4 regions of the Fictibacillus sp. WQ 8-8 genome follow, and region 1 is predicted to be linked to each of the others. Evidence: predicted binding sites of a transcription regulator. Region 1 holds the regulator's gene; each other region holds the start of a gene.
What was found. The regulator LexA, encoded in region 1, represses DNA repair genes until DNA is damaged. The targets are predictions, from matches to a motif close to CGAACATATGTTCG.

Region 2: M1K46_RS20940 (YolD-like family protein) is a predicted target of LexA. The motif match lies at 1,151-1,164, and genes of this name have one in related genera.
Region 3: M1K46_RS06350 (type IA DNA topoisomerase) is a predicted target of LexA. The motif match lies at 1,228-1,241, and genes of this name have one in related genera.
Region 4: M1K46_RS10695 (DNA polymerase thumb domain-containing protein) is a predicted target of LexA. The motif match lies at 1,242-1,255, and genes of this name have one in related genera.

Annotation. Positions count from the first base shown of each region.
Region 1 covers NZ_JAMXKG010000007.1:4,957-8,174, forward strand. The annotation lists gene cysI (assimilatory sulfite reductase (NADPH) hemoprotein subunit) at 1-1,666, shown strand, start outside; gene lexA (transcriptional repressor LexA) at 1,732-2,352, opposite strand; gene yneA (cell division suppressor protein YneA) at 2,508-2,786, shown strand; gene M1K46_RS16100 (YneB family resolvase-like protein) at 2,794-3,218, shown strand, end outside.
Region 2 covers NZ_JAMXKG010000014.1:7-3,224, forward strand. The annotation lists gene M1K46_RS20935 (hypothetical protein) at 197-478, opposite strand; gene M1K46_RS20940 (YolD-like family protein) at 1,188-1,475, shown strand; partial or broken gene M1K46_RS20945 (hydantoinase/oxoprolinase family protein) at 1,424-2,011, shown strand; gene M1K46_RS20950 (hypothetical protein) at 2,347-2,949, opposite strand.
Region 3 covers NZ_JAMXKG010000003.1:201,076-204,293, forward strand. The annotation lists gene M1K46_RS06340 (GNAT family N-acetyltransferase) at 1-445, opposite strand, end outside; gene M1K46_RS06345 (DinB family protein) at 605-1,144, shown strand; gene M1K46_RS06350 (type IA DNA topoisomerase) at 1,258-3,218, shown strand, end outside.
Region 4 covers NZ_JAMXKG010000004.1:228,457-231,674, reverse strand. The annotation lists gene M1K46_RS10710 (glycosyltransferase) at 1-190, shown strand, start outside; gene M1K46_RS10705 (HAD-IIB family hydrolase) at 153-899, shown strand; gene M1K46_RS10700 (YqzH family protein) at 942-1,139, opposite strand; gene M1K46_RS10695 (DNA polymerase thumb domain-containing protein) at 1,317-2,576, shown strand; gene M1K46_RS10690 (YolD-like family protein) at 2,598-2,930, shown strand; gene M1K46_RS10685 (HPr family phosphocarrier protein) at 3,168-3,218, opposite strand, start outside.

The sequences.
Region 1 (3,218 bases):
TATAAAAGAAGAGAGTAATTATTTACGGGGTACGCTGAAGGAAGTGATGCTTGACCGGATCAGTGCAGGTATCCCGGATGATGATAACCGCCTCATGAAGCATCATGGCAGCTATTTGCAGGACGACAGAGACCTTCGTACAGAGCGGCAGAAACAAAAGCTTGAACCAGCTTATCAGTTCATGCTCCGCGTAAGATTGCCAGGGGGAGTGGTGACGCCTTCTCAATGGCTGGTTTTGGATCAGCTGGGCAACCAGTATGGTAATGGAACATTAAAATTAACCACACGCCAGACGTTTCAAATGCACGGCATTTTAAAATGGAACATGAAAAGTACCATTCAGGAGATCCATGCATCAATGCTCGATACGATTGCAGCTTGCGGTGACGTAAACCGTAATGTGATGTGCATCTCCAATCCTTATCAATCAGAAGTTCATTCTGATGTGTATGAATGGTCCAAAAAACTCAGTGACTATCTCTTGCCAAGAACGAGAGCGTACCACGAGGTTTGGCTGGATGAGGAAAAAGTAGCAGGCACTCCAGAAACAGAAGAAGTTGAACCGATGTACGGACCGCTTTACTTGCCGCGTAAATTTAAAATCGGCATTGCAGTTCCACCTTCCAATGACATTGATGTCTTTTCACAGGACCTCGGTTTAATCGCCGTAGTAGAAGATGGGAGGCTAATTGGATTTAATGTGTCCATTGGTGGAGGCATGGGAATGTCACATGGAGATAAAGCAACCTATCCGCAGCTGTCAAAAGTGATTGGTTTTTGCATACCGGACCAGATTCTTGAGGTGGCTGAAAAAGTCATTACCATTCAGAGAGATTATGGAAACCGTTCACAGCGTAAGAACGCCCGCTTTAAATATACAGTCGACCGGTTAGGTCTTCAAACCGTTAAAGAAGAGCTGGAAAACCGTTTAGGCTGGAGTCTGGATGAAGCGAAAGACTTTTCTTTTGAAGATAATGGAGACCGGTATGGCTGGGTACAGGGTGTGCAGGAGAATTGGCATTTTACTCTGTTTGTTGAAGGCGGCCGTATCGCGGATCTTGAGAACTACAAGCTGATGACCGGTTTAAGGGAAATCGCAAAGGTCCATACAGGGGAATTCCGTTTGACCGCCAACCAGAACCTTATAATTGCCAATATTACGAGAGAGAAGAAACAAGAGATTACAGAGTTGTTGGAACAGTATGGAATGCTCGACAGCCAAAAAGTTTCTGCGATCCGGCGCAATTCCATGGCTTGTGTGGCCCTTCCTACTTGCGGTCTAGCCATGGCGGAGGCAGAACGCTATCTTCCGGTGCTAATGAACAAGATCGATAACATAGCTGAAGAAAACGGCTTGAGAAACGAAGAGATTACCGTTCGGATGACGGGTTGCCCCAATGGATGTGCCCGCCATGCGCTAGGTGAAATTGGGTTTATCGGTAAAGCCCCAGGAAAATATAACATGTATTTGGGTGCAGCGTTTGACGGCAGCCGATTGAGCAAAATGTATCGTGAAAACATAGGGGAGGAAGAGATTTTAAAAGAATTGAAGATGCTGTTCCCTAGATTTGCGAAAGAACGCGAAGAAGGCGAGCACTTTGGAGACTTTGTGATTCGTGCGGGCATTATGGAAGCAACGACGGACGGTACAAACTTTCATAATTAATATTATCCTTATAACTAAAACAGCGACCCAGCCATGTTTGCGGGGTCGCTGTTTTTTGCTTTTCTTTATTGAAGTGTTCGATATACACCGATTACTTTACCAAGGATGGTCACGTTTTGCAGCAAAATTGGAGATAAAGCGGCGTTTTCCGGCTGCAGGCGAATGTGGTCTTTTTCTTTAAAAAAGCGTTTTACAGTCGCTTCATTTTCTTCTGTCATGGCCACAATGATGTCACCGTTTTCAGCTGTTGGCTGCTGCTTGACGACCACGAGGTCCCTGTCGTAGATGCCAGCTTCTATCATACTGTCTCCTTCTACAGTTAACATAAAAACATTATCGTCTCCTACAACGTGTTCTGGCAATGAAAAATATTCATCAACGTTTTCGATTGCTGTAATCGGTGAACCCGCGGTAACTTTACCGATGATCGGTACATTAACTGATCGCGTTCTGTTTATGATCTGATCTGATTCGAGGCCGAGCACTTCAATGGCCCTGGGTTTGGTAGGATCACGCCTGATCAGTCCCTTTTTCTCAAGCCTGGATAAATGGCCGTGTACGGTTGAGCTTGAAGCCAGTCCAACTGCTTCACCGATTTCCCTGACTGATGGTGGATAGCCTTTCGCGTTTACTTCTTCCTTAATAAAATCCAGGATATCGATTTGTCTTCTGGATAATTTTGTCATGATTACACCTCATTCACTGAATACTCTTGAAAAAAGTATAGCATGCAGGAACAAGATATACAAACATAAGTTCGAAGAAAACCCTTGTAAAGAACAGGTGTTCCTATTATAATGAAAATTAATAAGAACACATATTCGCAAAGGGGAGATATACGATGAAGGGATTTTCACCGGTATTTATGCTATTATCTATTGTTGCAGCAGGTTTTATTATGTTCGCTTATCAGTCTCACGCAGAAGGATCCAGAGAATATATGGAGATTACCGTTAATAAAGGTGATTCACTTTGGGAGATCGCCGAAGAATATACGAAGGACAAAGGTTCAAATTGGGAATTTGTCAACTGGGTTGAAAAGAATAACGGAATACAGGCAGGAACCATTACCCCAGGACAGAAATTAACGATACCGATCAAGGCAGAAGAAGACAGGTGAGGCACAATTGAGATCGATCATTTATTGCAGAGTAAGCACCGAAAAGGAAGAGCAGACATCCTCTTTATCCCGGCAGGAAGATGAATTGAGACAGCTGGCAGTGAGCCATGGGTTCGGCATTGTCTCTGTTATAAAAGATAGAGAAAGCGGATACAGCCTGGAACGGGATGGTTTGTTTGAGGTAATCGAGCGGGCCCAAAACGAAGAATTTGATGTTCTTCTTGTAACGGATGATACCCGCTTAGGCAGGGGGAACGCCAAGATCGTTCTTCTTCACGAACTACAGAAGAGGAGCATTAAAGTTTATACCTACAGCAGCCAAGGGGAATACCATCTTTCCGAAGCGGAGTCTATGGTGCTTGAAATCGTTGCCGTTGTAGAGGAATATCAGCGCAAGCTACATAACTTAAAGATAAAAAGAGGAATGAGGAA
Region 2 (3,218 bases), on a different contig from region 1:
AAAACAACGGTTGATTATTAGTGCCATAGGCTTAGATAGGCTACTTTTGTAAATTGGTTATTACAGTACAGAGGATCAACTAAAGCACTGCTTCATTTCTATATTTTCGGGTGCTTTACTTGAAAAAATATTTCAACTGTTAAGCACACAGGAATCTAATAAAAGAAAGCAACCTGTTGTGGTTGCTTTCTAATTATTATTCTTGATTGTCTGCTGTTTTTGATTCTATGTTAGATCTGTCAATTGACTTTGTATATTTTTCTTTGTTGCCAGATTGGTCTGCATCTGTTCGTGTATTCCATATACTATATTTAAATGTATTTTCAATTGATTCATCCAATAATCTTTCCCGATTAGGGTCTTCATTAATATCTGTATCCATTTCCATTTCTTGTTTAAATATGCCGTATGTATCATCTTCTTTATTTTGATTACTATGTTGGACTGGTTTAGTTCGATTATCTTTTTGATGTGTCATAATAATCTCCTTCTGTAACAAGTATTTTAATTTAGTATGAACAATTGATCCAATATAATCCAATAAAGGGCAGGTCATTCAGGAAATTAGAAAGGGAAAAGGCGTTTCTAACAGGTGGAATGCATTTATTTCTATTTTGATCGATATCTATTCACCACAAACAACACAAAAAATGCAAATGTGATCCTTGCCGCCAAATTGCCCGAGCATAAACTCTTGCACAATCGTTTTTAGAAAATTAAGGTTTAATAGGTACACTTATGGTTTCACTTTGTTCTGAAGAAAAAATAAGAAAGACATTTGAATCAATTGTCTTGAATGGAGCTTGGAAGACGTAAAATAAGAACCAAAAAGGAAAGCTCAAGAGCGATCCTTTCTTGTAAAATTGGTTTCAAAATGTGTCTTATGTCTTATGTATTCTACATACAATCTCTTTTCGGTATCAGTTAGGACATAATCTTTTGAATTACTCCATGTATGATTTAGGACCTCATCTGGTTGACTTTGTTTAAAGTTAAAAATCTTTTCATCCTGAAGAGCTTTTTTTGTTTCTTTGTCTCCATTAATCAACCTTTAATCACCTCCAATTTACAATTAATTGAAAATTTCGACTTGAGTGGACAAATTCCTGCAAATGATATCCATCATTTGTAAATTATTTTCAGTGTTAACCGAACGTATATTCGCATATAATGAAAGTAGGAAGGTGATGAATATGCTTCGTGACCGCGGAAAGATGAAATGGCAAGGAATGTTCATGCCAGAACGTGTGAAAAGCTTGCGAGAATTTGATTGGGACAACAAAAAGAAAACGAAACCTGAACTGGATGAGCAGCAACTAGAGATTATGGAGGAAACAATCTGCGAGGCAATGGCTGAGAATTTGGATTTGTGCTTTACTTATTTTAGAGATGGGGATTTTCATTTGCTGATCGAAAGGTCCATTATTCAGTTGGACCGGATAGTGTGGGATATCGTCTGCCTGAAAAAAGCTTAATTTTTGGAGGAGATACCTTAACCACTACGGATGTAGCCGTCGCTCTTGGTAAGGTAAATTTAGGTGATTCCTCCAAGGTTGCTCATCTTGATAAGGAACTTTTAAATAAAGTTTATCTTAAGATGGTAGATCTTGTAGAAGAAGCCATTGATAGGATGAAAACAAGTGCAGCACCTGTACCCGTCATACTTGTTGGAGGCGGCAGCATTTTACTACCAGAAGAATTAAAAGGTGCATCTGAAGTTATTCGTCCGCAGCATTCCGGTGTTGCAAATGCTATCGGTGCGGCTATCGCACAGGTCAGCGGACAAATTGAAAAGGTTTATGCTTTAGATGGTGTTGGAAGAGAAAAAGCTTTGGAAATGGCCAAAGAAAAAGCGAAGTCTGAAGCGACAAATGCTGGTGCGGATCCAGAAACTCTCGTTATTGTTGATGTGGAAGATGTTCCGCTTGCATACATGCCTGGCAATGCGACTCGAATTCGTGTGAAAGCTGCCGGGGATTTAGCGAAAGAGGAAGTCAATGAGTGGGTCTGAGCCTTGCCAGTCGTGCTCGACTGACTCTTAACCTAGTATGTGCAAAACACCTCCCTCAATGCTATTTAGTGGAGGTGTTTTTCTTGTGGAAAAAAGTCGAGTTGAAGAGTGGTTTCCAGATTTTTTATCAACAATAAGGATTATTAAGTTTACGGGCAGGATAATTGGACTCATTAATGTAAATGGAGAATGTTATTTGAATGAAAGAAAAAAAGCTTGAAAACGAAAAACAGAAGGGTTCGTAAGAACGCCTTCTGTTAAATTATATCCGGCCTTGACAAAGGGATAACTTTTTATATTGGTTATCAATATATAAAGAATTGCAAAAGTGGGTATTATACAATGAAGTATTTATCGACTTTCTTCCGGTAACTTTGTATCCATTTATGTTGTCTTTTAACTACTTCATTTACTTTGACTTCATTGATGAACTTTTCAAACTGGGGCCTATCGTATCTATCTGTATATCGTTCTTTTAGATATTCCACGGTCCCAGCATTAAATTTTATAGTATCAAACACGCCCTCGAAGTCTTCATCCTCTTTTGGAACACCTACTATCTTTTTATGGATAGAGAACAATGGTGCCGTTGACTCTACCACTACCAAAATCGCATTTTCAAAATCAATTTTGGCCGTTTTCTTTTGACCCTTTCCATCTTGGAATTCTGGTTTTAATACATTTAATCCGTTTAGGTCAAATTCATGATGTAGGGGCACCTTTAAACAGAAGTCATATTTTATGTCTGATAGTTCTGTTCCTTTTACATGAGCAGACCTTTTAATGTCGAAAATTAGAAAGTGCTGCTTGTTAAACTCAACAATGTTCACCCAACGATTTTTTAAAACGCTAAGAATATTAATAAGTTCTAATTTCGTTAGTTCTAAATTGAGACTTGTAGAGTCTTTCTTTATTTCTTCCTTTTTTTGAAATAACATATCCCACACCTCCGTGTGCACATTGTATCATTCCTAACCCCTATTTAAAGGAGTAATATATAGGTATATTCCCAGTTACCGGTTATTCTTCAAGATGAAGGTTTAGAGAAAAATTTGTTTTGAAATTTATTATCGCACATTAAAGTGTCATATACTTAAAGACTACAAGCAACTTGAGCTGAATATAATTATTAAGAAACATATATAGAGGTGACTTCGTTTTGGAATGGAAACCTGACCGGTTATTATATATAATTCTTTTTTATGTA
Region 3 (3,218 bases), on a different contig from region 1:
TTCCTAATTTTTCGAGAACTCTTGCTGACCCTTCATTGTCAGGGTGGCACGTTGCATAGATTCGATGAAGACGCAGCACGGTATAACCCAAGTGGAGGAGAAGTCCGCCCGCCTCGGTTGCGTAGCCTCGGCCCCAATAATCTGGATGGATGACATAGCCGATCTCTCCGATTTTGTTAGTGAAATCCCTGATGTTCAGTTCTGCCACTCCGATCAGTTTTTCATCTTTTTCTTCAATGATCGCAAAAGCATAGCGAGACCTGGGGTTATGCTTTGTATCTTTTATAACCTGGCATATGAATTCCAGCGTATCTTCCTCGGCATTTGGGCCCCACGGCTGAAAGCGGCATGTGCTCTCCTGAGAAGCGTACGCATGTACATCCTTCCAGTCGGTTTTTCGTAATTCTCGTAATCGGATTCTCTTTTGTGTCTGTTTCTCTGCCATGAGTTGTTCCTCCAAGCTGTAGTGTCCTTATTTAGATTATTCTTCTTTCCGAAGAGATTTTCCTTGTTTTAAGAAGAAAGGGCAGGGTTGCAGGAAGATCTCATTGTCATATCGAAGGACTACTATGAAAATAATCCATGATAAAAGGAGATTTAATATATGGAAAATCAAGCATCAAAATGGATGGACTATCATCTCTGGGCCAACAAGAAATGGTTTGAACAATTAAAGAAGCTGCCAGAAGAACGGATGAAGCAAGAAATAAAAAGTGTGTTTCCAAGCTTGATGGATACATTGGTCCACATGCTGAAAACGGATCTGATCTGGCTATGGACGATTTCTGGAAGAACATACGAAGAAACGATCCACTCGCTGAATGAATGGAATAAGAGGCTGGAAGGCGTATCATTGATTGAAATTGAGAAATTATTTATGGAAGTATCCAGCAGCTATAAGCTGTATTTAAACGGGATAGAAGATCCACTTCAGGTGATCACGATTTCGCATCCGAAATTCGGGGAAGCTAAGGCGCCGCTGCAGGATTTTATTCTGCATGTTGTCAATCATGGAACCTACCATAGAGGAAATCTTACCGCCATGCTCAGACAGATGGACGGGGCAGGTGTGTCTACCGATTACATTTTTTATTTGTATGAAGAGCAGAACCTTTTTGCACAGAGCAGGGAGACGAGTCTGTAAGAACATTTTATTCATGAAAGTAAAATGGTATAATAAAAAAGAGTACAAATGTTCGAATCTATGGATTAAATGAAGCATAATGACGAATATATGTCTGCTTCAAGGAGTGAACCATGAAACTTATTATCGCTGAAAAACCATCACAGGCCCAAGCTCTTGCAGGGCCTTTTTCTAAGGTTAAGAAACTAAAAAGATATTATGAGATTCCTCCTCAGGAATTTTTTCCTGAAGGAGCCTATTTAACATGGTGTGTCGGCCATCTTCTGGAACTGGTGCCGCCCAAGGACTATAAACCGGAATGGGAAAAATGGAAACTTGAAACGCTGCCGATGATGCCGGACCGTTTCAGGTATAAAGTTTCTCCCTCTAAATGGGATCAATTTCAAACGATTAAAAAGCTGGCTTTTGAACCCGGAGTTACTGAAATCATCGGTGCGACCGATGCGGGTCGTGAAGGAGAACTTATCTACAAATCTCTTCTCCTCAATATGAACTGCAGAAAACCGGTAAAGCGCTTATGGATCTCATCATTAACAAAAAAAGCAGTCTTGGATGGATTCAAAAACCTGAAAGAAGGCCAGGAAACACTCCCGGTCTTTTTTGAAGCCTATTCCAGAGCCTGTGCCGACTGGCTTGTCGGGTTGAATACGACGAGAGCCTACACACTTTTAATGCAGAAAAAAGGAATTAGAGAGACATTTCCGACAGGAAGAGTCATGACACCGACAGTCGCGCTAGTTGTTAAACGCGAACATGAGATCGAGAAGTTTAAGCCGGAACCTTTCTTTGAAGTGATCGGTTCATTTGATGTGAATGGAAAGAAGTACAGCGGAAAATGGCATGATAAAAACAGCAGCCGCCTCAAAACGAAAGATCTGGCAGAGGACATAAAAAAGCGGACTGAAAATCAGTCTAGTTCCGTGGAAAGCATAAAAAAGGAGAGAAAAGAATTCCATCCGCCGATGCTGTTTAATCTTTCTGCTCTCCAAGCTAAAGCGAATCAAGTGTATAAGTACTCCCCGGAAAGAACACTGAACATTACAAGTGATCTCTATTTAAAAAAAGTGGTCAGTTATCCAAGATCGGATAGCCCGTATATCACTGAAGAAGAGGCGAAAATGATGCCGGGCATATTGAAGCAGCTGGGTGACCTTGAGGAATATAAACATCTGCTTCCTTCACCCAAGCGATCTCTCATAGGGAATCCGCGTTTTGTAAATGCTGCGAAAGTATCTGATCACTATGCCATCATTCCAACGGAAAACGTGGCTAATCCTGTAAAGTTAAGCCGAGATGAGCGGAACATATACGATCTGATTGTGAGGAGCGTGATTGCTGCCCACTATGATAAGGCGATTATGGATACCACTACAATCGTTACAAAAGTAAATGAGCGGGATGAATTCATGTCAAAAGGAAAAGTCATCGTACAGGAAGGATGGCGCAAGGTCCTTTTTGAAAACAAAAAGAAAGAAGATAAAAAAGAGGACGATGAAAACACCCTTCTTCCGGATCTAACTGAAGCCGACAAAGGAAGAGTGGAGAACATTGCAATCCGGGAAGGAAAAACACAGCCGCCTAAACGCTACACGCTCGGAAGTCTCGTCACCCTCATGAAAACAGCCGGCAAAACGATTGAGGATGAAGAGCTGAGCAAGGTGCTCGAACAAGTTCAAGGTCTTGGCACTGAGGCGACACGAAGCAGCATCATAAAAAAAATTGAAGAGCTGGATTACATCAGAGTAGAAAAAAACCAAGTATTTGCGACCGAAAAAGCGAAGGGATTAATTGCCGCGATCGGTGAAGAATCCATTTTGACATCTGCTGAAACAACTGCGGTTTGGGAGCAGCGGCTCCGTGAGATTGGAAGAGGAAAAGCAGATGCGAAACAGTTTATGGAGCTGACCCGCAAAATGACAGAAAAAGTGATCAGCGATGCCATTGCCGGTGCTGCAAGCTGGAAGGTAGAGAATATTCCGTTGTCTAAAACTGCAGAACCCATCGGTAAATGTCCGTACTGCGGAAAAGAAATCATCTATATTAAGCGAAATGACTTCTATGGATGCAGCGGTTA
Region 4 (3,218 bases), on a different contig from region 1:
TCAGGATTTGGCGCTCACCCTGGAAATTATTTTAAACAATGACATCATTGCACAAAGGCTCGGCAAACAGGCATCCTCTCTTGCCGAACGCGATTACCGCTGGCCGAATGTGGCAGCAAGGGTAGAGCAGGTGTACGAGGAGGTTCTGTCAGGTGAAACGAGAAAACGTTACACATCTTTTAGCTACTGATCTAGACGGAACCTTGGTGGGAGAGAAGGAACTGACTTCTTTGCTGTTTGATTATTATAAAGAACGTCCCTACAATGTGCAGCTCGTTTATGTTACAGGAAGACACTATGCTTCTACCATGGAGCTGATCAAAGAGGAAGAGCTTCCGATGCCTTCCATTCTCATTTCGGATGTTGGTACGGAAATGTATGACTTGAATGATCCAGAGCTTCATGAGCGCTGGAAAAAAACATTGGAAGAAAAGTGGAATCCCGCTGAAATTTCTCGCATCGTTCAATCCTGCAGCGGCTTAACGCCTCAATCGATTCCATCCGTGCATCGGCTTTCCTATTTTGCAGAAAGCGATGAGGCGGTTGAGGAAGTGAAACAAAAGCTGAGCGGCAGTTCGGTGCCGCACAAGCTGATTTTCAGTTCCGGAAGAGATGTAGACATTCTTCCGCCAAATGCAGGGAAGGGAGAGGCGCTATCCTTTCTGCTTCGGGAAAAAGGCTGGGAGAAAGCAAATGTATTAGTTGCCGGCGATTCCGGCAATGACCGTGATATGATTACACTTGGATATCCGGCTGTCGTTGTCGGAAACTGCCAAAAGGAATTAAAACAGCTGCCAGACCACCCTATGATTTTCCGTGCGCAAAAGCATTGTGCAGGCGGAATTCATGAAGCGTGGGAGCATTTCTTTGAAAAAACTCCAGTTAAGAATAGCATATAAAGCAAGCAAACCCCTTATAAGCCTCGCTTATCGGGGGTTTGCTTATTCTTTTGTAATAAAGCTGTATACGACATCTTGAACCGTCAAATAAGGATCTTCTGCCTCTTCGGTTTGCAGTTCTTTTTTTATTCGTTCCTGCAGGAGAGCATAATCCTTTTCAGTATAAGGGATGGCCTCTTTCTCGTAAAAATAATCCAGCAAAGCCTTTTCCAGCCATTTGCGCAGCAGCTGATTTTCCATTCTGCACTTCCTTTCCTCTCCCAACAATGTAGCCTACGAATGCCTGCCGGTCAATGGATTTTTTAAGCCGGAAAGCCCCCTGAAAAAATTTCCATTGAGAAGAGAACATATATTCGGTTAAAATGGGTATACATAATAAATGAGAACGAACGTTTGCTTTTGGAGGGGTGAAGGAAGTTGATCGATTATTCTATGATTCAAAATCGTTCAATTCTGTGCATGGACATGAAAAGTTTTTATGCCAGCTGTGCGGCTGTGCGCTTAGGGCTGGACCCGCTGACCTGTTACCTTGCTGTAGTAGGGAATACAGAGAGGCAGGGAAGTGTGGTCCTGGCTGCTTCTCCTTGTCTGAAAAGAGATTTTGGAATAAGAACCGGAAGCCGGCTGTTTGAGATTCCAAAAGACAGCCGTATTCACATCGTGGATGCCCAAATGGCTTTTTTTCTACAGCGTTCCATGGAGATCACGCGCCTGCTCAATCGGTTTGTTCCAAAAGAGGCCATTCATACTTACAGTGTGGATGAAAGTTTTATTCAGGCAGACGGGACAGAACGCCTGTGGGGAGGGCCGGTGCAGCTGGCCGAGGCCATCCGGATTGCCATAAAAGAAGAGTTCGGTCTGCCCTGCGCCATCGGAATCGGGCCGAACATGCTGATGTCTAAGCTCTGTCTGGATTTGGATGCGAAGAAGAAAGGCGTGGAAGAATGGACGTATGAGGACATTCCGGAGAAGCTATGGAAACTTTCTCCCTTGAGCAAGATGTGGGGCATCGGTTCCCGTGTGGAACGGACGCTTAATCTGATGGGCATTACAACCGTAGGCGATCTTGCCCATTATCCGCTGGAGCTCTTGGAAAAAAAATTCGGCGTGATGGGAAATCAGCTTTATTATCATGCGTGGGGAGTGGATCTCTCGGAGGTGGGGGCTCCCATCATGCAAGGCCAGATCAGCTATGGAAAAAGCCAGATCCTCCTTCGTGATTATACCGATCCGAAAGAGGTTCAGCATGTTATTTTAGAAATGTGCGAAGAAGTGGCAAGGCGGGCCAGAACAGCGAAAAAAGCAGGAAGAACGGTCAGTCTGGGAATCGGCTACAGCAAAGAAGAATGGGGCGGGGGTTTTTACCGTTCAAAGACCGTAGCTGAACCGACTAACATTACGATGGAGATCTACCAGGTGTGCCTGGAACTCTTTCATACCTTTTATGAAGGAAAGACGGTCCGTAAAATCACCATTGCTCTATCCAATGTATGTGAAGATAACGAAACGCAGCTCAGCATCTTTACACTTGAGCATCCTAAAAAGCGAAAGCTTGGATACGTGATGGACGATATCCGCAGGAAATACGGCTCCAATGCTCTTCTCCGGGCCGTTTCCTATACGAGCGGAGGAACGGCTCTGCACCGCAGCACCCTTTTAGGCGGGCATAAAGCGTAAAACCAGAATGGAGGGTCTCTAATGATCAAAGACCGCGGAAGCATCAAATGGACGGCAATGATGCTGCCTGAGCACGTAAAGCAGTTAAGGGACTGGGAGCGGGAAGAGGCGTGGCTTGAGAACACTGAGCTTGATGAACAGCAGTTGGAGGAAATGAACCAGCAGATCTTTTTTGCGATGGAAGAGGCAAGGAAAGTAGCCGTCCTTTGCCGTAAACCCCTTGGTGAAAAAGCAATACTGGGCCTCATCCATTACTATGACCCTCATCGCCGTCTGCTCAGAATAATGAATGATGAAGGAAAGAAACAGGATGTTTCTCTCGATGCCATCATAGGGATAGAGATGGATGTTTAAAGACAAATAAAAAAAGGGGCTGTCCTGAAAGTCGAAAATTGACCTTCAGGCAGCTCCTTTGACGTGAAAAATCTTCAATGAAAAGTTGATTGGAGTGCAAGGTGCGAGACTCCTGCGGGACTAGCGTGACAGGTGAGACTCCCGCAGGCGCTTGCGCCAAGAGGCTCACCCACGCCCCGCGGAAAGCGAGCAGCCTGGAGCGGAGATCAACAGCTACCAGACTTCTTGGACAGCCCCTTATTCGGCCTCAGCAAACAGATCAGAGGCCAATAATTTTCTCTGCAGGGA